DNA from 2 places in the Bacillus sp. JK62 genome. Region 1 is predicted to be linked to the other one. Evidence: a T-box and tRNA genes for the amino acid it is inferred to sense, from the RefSeq annotation. Region 1 holds a T-box; the other holds one or more tRNA genes.
The links. The T-box of region 1 lies ahead of alaS (alanine--tRNA ligase). A T-box ahead of a tRNA ligase gene usually reads a tRNA of that ligase, here a tRNA-Ala.

Region 1 (4,399 bases):
ACGCGGACGATATCGCCGTATTTCTCGCCGAACAGGGCCATCGCGCCCATTTCTTTCGCTTCATTGATCGGTTTCAAATCAATCGCTACCGGAATGCTCTCCCAGATTTTTTCGTTGACGATTCCTTCAATGCGTTCAAGTTCTTCTTTCGTCACTTGACCGAAATGAGAGAAGTCAAAACGCAGACGATTTTCGGTAACGAGTGAACCCGCTTGGTTGACATGTGTGCCGAGAACGTCTTTCAGCGCCTGGTGCAGAAGGTGGGTTGCTGTATGGTTTTTCACCACGCCGCTTCTCATTTGATCTTCAACTTCAGCCGTCACGCTTGCGCCTTTTTGAATCGTGCCGCTATCCACCGTGCCTTCGTGTACATGCTGACCGTTCGGAGCTTTTTTCACGTCCTTAATGGTTACGACAGCCTGCTCGCTTCTCAGCACTCCTCTGTCACCGATCTGTCCGCCGCTTTCAGCATAGAAAGGCGTTTTGTCAAGAAGAATTTGGACGGTATCCCCTTCATGCGCCTCGCTGATTAATTGCCCGTCATGAAGAAGCTCGATCACCTTCGCTTCAGCTTTTACGGCACTGTAGCCGACAAATGTGCTTTCTGCGGTAATGTCGCGCAATGCGCCGCCCTGCACCTGCATGCTTCCTACATCTTGGCGCGCATTTCTCGCCCGTTCACGCTGTTTTTCCATTTCGGCTTCAAAGCCTTTATGGTCAACCTTCATTTGCTCATCTTCCGCGTATTCCTCCGTCAATTCAACCGGGAATCCGTACGTATCGTACAGTTTGAATACGTCTTTTCCGGAGATGATGCCGCTGCCTTTTTCCTTCTCTTTCTTTATCACGTCGGATAAAATGGCCAGACCTTCGTTTAATGTTTCATGGAAGCGCTCTTCCTCCGTTTTGATGACTTTGGCGATAAACTCTTGCTTTTCTTTCACCTCCGGATAGAAAGCGTCCATAATTCCTGCAACAGTCGGAACCAGCTCGTACATAAACGGACGGCTGATACCGATGGTTTTCGCGTATCGCACCGCCCGGCGCAAGAGGCGTCTCAGTACATACCCGCGCCCTTCATTTGACGGCAGAGCTCCGTCGCTTACCGCAAATGCGACCGTTCTGATATGATCGGCGATCACTTTAAAGGCCGTATCCTTCACTGCGTTCTTTCCGTAAGTATCTCCGGAAATACGCTCTGTTGCTTCAATAATCGGCATAAACAAATCAGTGTCAAAGTTTGTCGGGACGTCCTGAATCACGGAGACCATCCGTTCAAGCCCCATGCCCGTATCAATGTTTTTCTTCGGAAGCGGTGTGTACGTGCCGTCCGGGTTGTGGTTGAACTCTGAGAATACCAGGTTCCACACTTCAAGATAGCGGTCATTTTCGCCGCCCGGATACAATTCAGAATCTGACGGATCATTGCCGTATTTCTCGCCGCGGTCATAGAAAATTTCTGTATTCGGTCCGCTCGGGCCTTCGCCGATATCCCAGAAGTTCCCTTCCAGACGGATGATTCTTTCTTCCGGAACGCCGATTTTTTCCGCCCATAGCGTATAAGCTTCTTCATCCTCAGGGTGAACCGTTACAGACAGCAGCTCCGGATCAAAGCCGATCCACTTTTCGCTCGTTAAAAACTCCCATGCCCACGTGATGGCTTCTTCTTTAAAATAATCACCGATGGAAAAGTTTCCGAGCATCTCAAAGAACGTGTGGTGGCGCGCCGTTTTCCCCACATTTTCAATATCATTTGTGCGGATTGATTTTTGCGCGTTTACAATTCTCGGATTCTCCGGCACAACGCGGCCGTCAAAGTATTTTTTCAGCGTCGCAACGCCGCTGTTGATCCATAATAAAGACGGATCTTCATGCGGAACCAATGAGGCGCTCGGTTCAACGGCATGGCCTTTTTCTTTAAAGAAATCTAAAAACATTTGACGCACTTCAGCAGAAGTTAAGTGTTTCATCTATATTCCTCCTTATCACTACCCGAAATTCTCTTTTGCGACAGCAAAAAAGCTCTCTCCCTATGCAAACCATGCGTTCACACAGGGACGAGAGCTGTCTCGCGGTACCACCCTGATTACAGGCCGAAAAAGGCCTGTCACCTTTCATCCCGTAACGCAGGATTGCGGCAGCCTTTAACTGCACTCAGGATTAGCTTCGGCCGATCTTCTGCTGAAGCTCCTTTCAGCGTATCGGAGCTTCTCTCTTAAACAGGGCTTCGGCGTACTCATATCCGTCACTCGAGATTCGTATGTATTCTACTCGAAATTATAGACAAGCAGAACCCGAATGTCAATGTTCCGTCCTGATCCGCAAAAAGTGAATGGCCGTCACTTTTAAAACGGCTGCCGCCGGAACAGCGAGAATCATGCCGGGAATGCCCGCGAGCTCCCCTCCGGCAAGAAGCGCAAGCATGATCACGACGGGGTGCATCCTGAGACTTCGTCCGACAATGAGCGGGCTCAAAATGTTTCCTTCTATAAATTGAAGAATAAAAATCGTGACGATTACGATGATCACAGCTTTGGAGGAAATCGCCAGCGAAAGGAGCAGCGCCGGCACAGCGCCGATAAACGGACCGAAATACGGGATGACATTCGTAATCCCGATGGCAAGGCCCAAAATCAGCGGGTAAGGAAGCCCGAACAGCCAAAATGAAACGCCGGCTATGAACCCGAGCAAAAAACAAACGAGAAGCTGACCGCGGATGTAATCACCGAGAGAGTCGTCCACATCCCGCAGAAATTCACTCCCCCTTTTTCTCCAGGATTTCGGCGTCAAATACCAGACCGTCTTTTTCATAACGTCTATATCCTTCACCATATAGAACACGAGAAAAGGAATCGTCGCCGCGATCAGGATATAATCAAGCACGAAACGGATGCTTCTGATCGTGCTTTCAATCGTGCCGGCAAGAAACGTTTCTGTCTGCTGAATCATTTTGTCCATCCGATGGTGCATGCCGTCAGGCCAATGATCCGTGTGATTATGCAGATGCCTCAGCATGCTGTTGTAGTTTTCGGCCAGACCGGGAATGCTCTCAGACAGATCCTGCAGCTGTTCAATTAAAACAGGAACCCCTTTATAAACCCCCCAGCCGATTCCGCCGAAAAACAGGCAATAAATCAGAAGCAGGCTTAAAGTTCTAGGCATCCCTTTTCTATGAAGCCATTCAGTAATCGGAAGTAAAAGATAAGCAATAAATACTGCGATGAATATAGGAATAAAGAGAGATTTTATAACAAGCCAAATGGGAGACCATAACATATCGAGCATGCAAAAGACATACACTGTTAACAAAACGAGCAGACATACAGCCGTCCACATTAAGAGCTGCAGCGGTTTTTGAAGCATGACGTTTCACCTCTTGCTTTATCTTTTGACAGAAAGCCGGAATTATTCCCGATTCATAAACTCCGCCTTATGACGCAGACCTCTTGACGGAAATAATTATCAGAAATTACGAAATAGTCTAACTAATATTCATAAAAGTCTGTATAACCATCGTAATGTGTTAAAGGATTTCAAAACTGTCCAGTCAATATGACTCATGTTTTTTTAAGGAGGATGGCCATGATTTCATTTCAGGATGTAAATAAGCACTACGGACATTTCCACGTGCTGAAAAACATTAATCTGCACATTAAAAAAGGGGAAGTCGTCGTTATCATCGGACCTTCAGGATCGGGAAAAAGCACGCTTCTCCGCTGCATTAATCAGCTGGAAACAGTTGATGGAGGCGCCTTAACGGTAAACGGCGTCTCCATCCGTGACAAGAAAACGGATATCAATCAGGTCCGCCGGAATATCGGCATGGTGTTTCAGCATTTTCATCTGTACCCGCACAAAACCGTTCTGCAAAACATCATGCTCGCACCGATCAAAGTGCTCAAGCAATCAAAAGAAGAAGCAAAGGAAACGGCCTTATACTATTTGAAAAAAGTCGGTATACCGGACAAAGCGGACGCTTATCCTTCACAGCTTTCCGGCGGCCAGCAGCAGCGTGTCGCCATCGCCAGGGGGCTTGCGATGAAGCCCGAGATTATGCTGTTTGATGAACCCACATCCGCGCTTGATCCGGAAATGATAGGGGAAGTGCTGGATGTCATGAAAACACTCGCAAAGGAAGGCATGACCATGGCAGTCGTCACACATGAAATGGGATTCGCAAAAGAAGTGGCGGACCGCATCGTGTTTATCGACGGCGGATCCATCTTAGAAGAAGCTGCACCGGCTGAATTTTACGAAAGCCCCCGTGAAGAGAGGGCGCGTTTATTCTTAAGCCGTATTTTAAATCACTGAAAAGAAACGGAGGAGCGCTTATGTCACGCGTAACAAAATGGTTGTCATTCGGATTGATATCACTGCTGGCCGTCTTTATGCTGGCAGC
Region 2 (4,399 bases), on a different contig from region 1:
TTCCGTTTTTAAAGGAACAGATCATGAGCCTGATCGACAACCTGCCGAAATATGTGGACATCGTTGAAGATCAGACGAAAAGCCTGATCGGAAGCGATTTTGTAAATCAGGCGCAAAAGACGATGAATATCAACATTTCCGATCTTGCTAATAAAGTATCGGCGCAGGCGGCGACAATTGCAAACAGCACATTTACCGGAGTCGGGAATTTTATCGGCGCGCTGACTGAAGTGATCATTTCAATTGTGACCGTGCCGTTTATTCTGTTCTATTTGCTGAAAGACGGCAAAAAACTGCCGATCTATATCTTAAAGTTTGTGCCCACCCGTCTGAAAGAACAAACGTATACGATGCTTAGTGAAATGAACCACAGATTAAGCTCCTATATCAGAGGACAGGTCATCGTCAGCTTCTGCATCGGGTTTTTATTATTTATCGGCTATCTGATTATCGGACTTGATTATGCTTCCCTGCTTGCGGTCATTGCCGCTTGTACGAGCGTTGTTCCGTATTTAGGGCCGACCATTGCCATCACGCCGGCGATTATTATCGCGTTGGTCACTTCGCCTCTTATGCTGCTGAAACTTGCGATTGTCTGGACCGTTGTCCAGCTCGTGGAAGGTAAATTAATTTCGCCGCAGATCATGGGGAAAAATCTTCACATTCACCCGATTACCATCATCTTTGTTCTTTTAACCGCCGGAAAGCTGTTCGGGGTTGTCGGCATTATTTTAGCCATCCCGGGGTATGCGGTCATCAAAGTGGTCACGACCCATCTGTTTGATTGGTTCAAAATGCGTTCGCATTTATATGAAGAAGAAAAAAATGATGCTGTATCGAAGTCATAAAATCGGAACGGACATGATATTTATTATAAGACAGGCTTTCCTTCAAAGGAGAGCTTCTCTTTTGTAAATGATGAATGAAGGGAAGAATGGGATGACACTATGGGAGATGTTCACAGCAGCTTTTTTGGGAATCGTGGAAGGGCTGACGGAATACGCGCCGGTTTCTTCCACGGGACATATGATCATAGCGGATGACATTTGGCTGAAATCCGGAAGCCTGATGAATCCGGAAGCCGCCAATTCCTTCAAAGTGGTGATTCAGCTCGGTTCGATTCTGGCGGTGGCCATTGTGTTTAAGGATCGGATATTACATTTACTCGGCCTCAAAAAAAACGTCACGCGCGATCAGCAGAAGGGATACAGGCTGACCATCGCGCAAATCGCCGTCGGTCTTGTCCCGGCGGCGGTGCTCGGCTTTTTATTTGAGGATTTCATTGACCGCTATTTATTCTCCGTCAGAACGGTCGCTTACGGATTAATTGCCGGAGCCGTGCTTATGCTTATAGCGGACTGGATCAATAAAAGGAAAGAAACGATCGATACGGTGGACAGAATCACCTACAAACAGGCTTTCTGTGTCGGATTATTCCAGTGTCTCGCCTTATGGCCCGGATTTTCCCGATCAGGCTCAACGATTGCCGGAGGTGTTATTGTGGGCTTGAATCACCGGGCAGCCGCAGACTTCACATTTATTATGGCGATTCCGATTATGGCGGGCGCAAGCCTTCTGAAGCTCGTGAAATACTGGAGCAGTCTTTCTTATGACATGATTCCGTTTTTTCTTGTCGGCTTTATCTGCGCCTTTGTCGTCGCCCTCTTAGTCGTCAAATTTTTTCTTCGGCTCATTAACCGGATTAAGCTTGTCCCGTTCGCCATTTACCGTGTCATCCTCGGCATCATTTTAATCATGCTCGTGCGATAAACGAAGAGGCCCCCAGGAGGGTCTTCTTTTTATGTTCGAAAAACGTCTCAGGAAAATATGAGCAAACTGAATTTTCTGCTTGAAATTCATAGAAGAGTCGTCTATAATAAAACATGACGTTACAGCACGGGGCCATAGCTCAGCTGGGAGAGCGCTACGCTGGCAGCGTAGAGGTCAGGGGTTCGAGCCCCCTTGGCTCCATACCTTTAAACCCTTATTCTATAAGGGTTTTTTTATTTGTCAGGAACAGAGCCAATAGCCCAAAAAAGCAATTGGGGACAATTTGGGGACGAAAAATTTATTTTGAGGAAGTTTAGTTGCTTTTCGCCTTCAATTAGGATTGAAGAAGCCGCCTCTAAAGGCGGCTTTGTTGTTTATCAATTTTCGCGGAGCAACCTTTGCTGGTGCAGCACCGCAGAACAGGAAGAATGTAAATAATACTGGTGGAGAAATTGCTACGCCTAATTTGCCCAGATATTCTAATACTGTCCACCAATCTCCTTTTTCAATTGCCTTTTGAAGAGATACCAATAGCATCTTCAAGGCATCTTCGAACAGTGTTCTTTTGGACACTTGCATACTTATATTCCTTATTCATATATTTAGCGAAAGCGATCATACCCTCTTTTTGACCTTTGGTATAAGGAGACTTTTCAAGCTCATCCTCATTAACTGTGTAGCCTGTCTCTTCTTCAAAAATTACAATCTTAGTAAAGATGTACTCAACTTCTTTTCAAAATTTTTCAATTTGTTCTTTAGTTAATCCATCTAACCCGTTCTCTTCCTCTGCTGAAACTGTTGGCGCTATTGTAGCAATAGCAAGAAGTAGGGTCAACGCCAGAAAAACTAATCTTTTCAACATTATAACTTCCTCTTTTAGAAACTTGTACAAGAAACTACACGGTAACACATTTTTTTAAATAAGGGTACATTTATCTAGTTTTAATCTGTTTAGACAGGATAAGTAAAATATCGACAAAAAAGATTATGACCATAAACTCAAAGCAAGAGTCGAACCCCCCCAAGCTAATATACCGAACATGACAGAGAACCTAAGACAAGCTTCAAATTTTGTAAGCCCTCGCTCTCTTTTTGTTTTACCTAATTTCCAATAAACAGCATATCCTGAGAACACCAAAATGAGTACTCCGAGTCGTGTCATATTTTCTAAAAATTCTATACCATCCATTGATTTTCACCTCGTTTATTTATGAGAAAAAAATAAAGTAGACTTGTAGAGAGTCTACTTATAAACGCTATCCCAAAGTACACATTTTCATACAGCTTAAAACATTTGAGTGATAAAGTAAGGCTCATTTTAAATGACACATCCTTAATCCCTCCCATTTATATTCCCCATACATTAGTTTTATTATCGCAAATAGAATGGACGTTTCCAACAGTTATGTGAAAATAAGTAATCTGGCAACTGCAAACAAATTGAGGTTTTTTTTCGTCCAAACATATTATGGAAATGTTAGAATATTATATAAAAGGAGGAGTGGCCTTGTGAGTTCTGTTTTACCTTCATCAGAGGTAGGCGTTAAAATTAATGAATGGTACAAAATGATACGTCAGTTCAGTGTTCCGGATGCGGAGATTTTGAAAGCGGAAGTGGAGCAAGAAATAAATGAGATGGAAGAAGACGAGTATCTACTGATTTACTACACCCTCATGAAATTCCGCCATCAGCTCATGCTGGATTATTTAGAACCGGTGACTACCCGTGTGAGACCGACAATTGACGAGCTGCTGGAAAAAATCGAAGCATCAAATAAAGGAATTTCCGGCCTGCTGTGCTATTACTCTTTATTTTTCCGCGGCATGTATGAATTTGATCAAAAGCAGTATGTAAAGGCGATCGGCTTTTATAGAGAGGCTGAAAAACAACTCGTTCATGTGCATGATGAAATTGAGAGAGCGGAGTTTCATTTTAAACTGGCTGAAGCATATTACGGTATGAAACAAAGCCACGTCTCCATGCATCACGTAAAGCAAGCGCTCGATATTTACGATCAGTATGAGTTGTATAAGGTCCGGAAAATTCAATGTCTATTTGTTATATCAGGGAATTATATTGATTTTAAGCGTTATGAGAAGAGTCAGCCGCATCTTGAAAAGGCTCTTGATTTATCAAAAGAGTTAGATAACAAGAGGTTGATTAGTTCTGCTCTTTATAATTTGGGTACAAATTTCGGAGATAGGGGCGACTATGAAAAGGCTGAGATATTTTTAAGGCAAGCAGTAGAGATAACCGAAAAAGCAAAACTGAGCAACTTGCCGCACTCTTTATTTTCTTATGCAAAATTCCTCTTTAAACAAGGGAAAATGGCTGAGGGTATCCAAGTAAGCAAAAAAGGTTTGTCGGCCGCGGTATACCAAGGCGATAAGCTTTTCGAAAATCTACAGGGGTATCTGAAGGCTCTTTATGTGGATGCAGTGGATCAACAGGGAGTTAATGAAACAATTGAGTATCTGGAGAAGAATAAGAATTACTCATATGTTGAAGATATTGCTTGCGAAACTGCATCTGTTTACGCAGATTCAAGGGAGTTTGAGAATTCTTATTTTTATCATAAAAAAATGGTTGATACACAAACACAAATTCAAAGGGGAGAGTGCCAGTATG

Region 2: it has a tRNA-Ala gene. The T-box ahead of alaS (alanine--tRNA ligase) is inferred to sense a tRNA for this amino acid. The anticodon was not compared.

Annotation. Positions count from the first base shown of each region.
Region 1 is NZ_JBSJQA010000002.1:335,580-339,978, reverse strand. Features, by position in the region: gene alaS (alanine--tRNA ligase) at 1-1,970, opposite strand, end outside; T-box leader at 2,051-2,258, opposite strand; gene ACWJJ4_RS06830 (AI-2E family transporter) at 2,302-3,363, opposite strand; gene ACWJJ4_RS06825 (amino acid ABC transporter ATP-binding protein) at 3,583-4,311, shown strand; gene ACWJJ4_RS06820 (transporter substrate-binding domain-containing protein) at 4,332-4,399, shown strand, end outside.
Region 2 is NZ_JBSJQA010000001.1:996,074-1,000,472, forward strand. Features, by position in the region: gene ACWJJ4_RS04990 (AI-2E family transporter) at 1-848, shown strand, start outside; gene ACWJJ4_RS04995 (undecaprenyl-diphosphate phosphatase) at 940-1,770, shown strand; tRNA gene ACWJJ4_RS05000 (tRNA-Ala) at 1,899-1,971, shown strand; gene ACWJJ4_RS05005 (hypothetical protein) at 2,101-2,349, opposite strand; gene ACWJJ4_RS05010 (hypothetical protein) at 2,504-2,629, opposite strand; gene ACWJJ4_RS05015 (hypothetical protein) at 2,756-2,959, opposite strand; gene ACWJJ4_RS05020 (response regulator aspartate phosphatase) at 3,280-4,399, shown strand, end outside.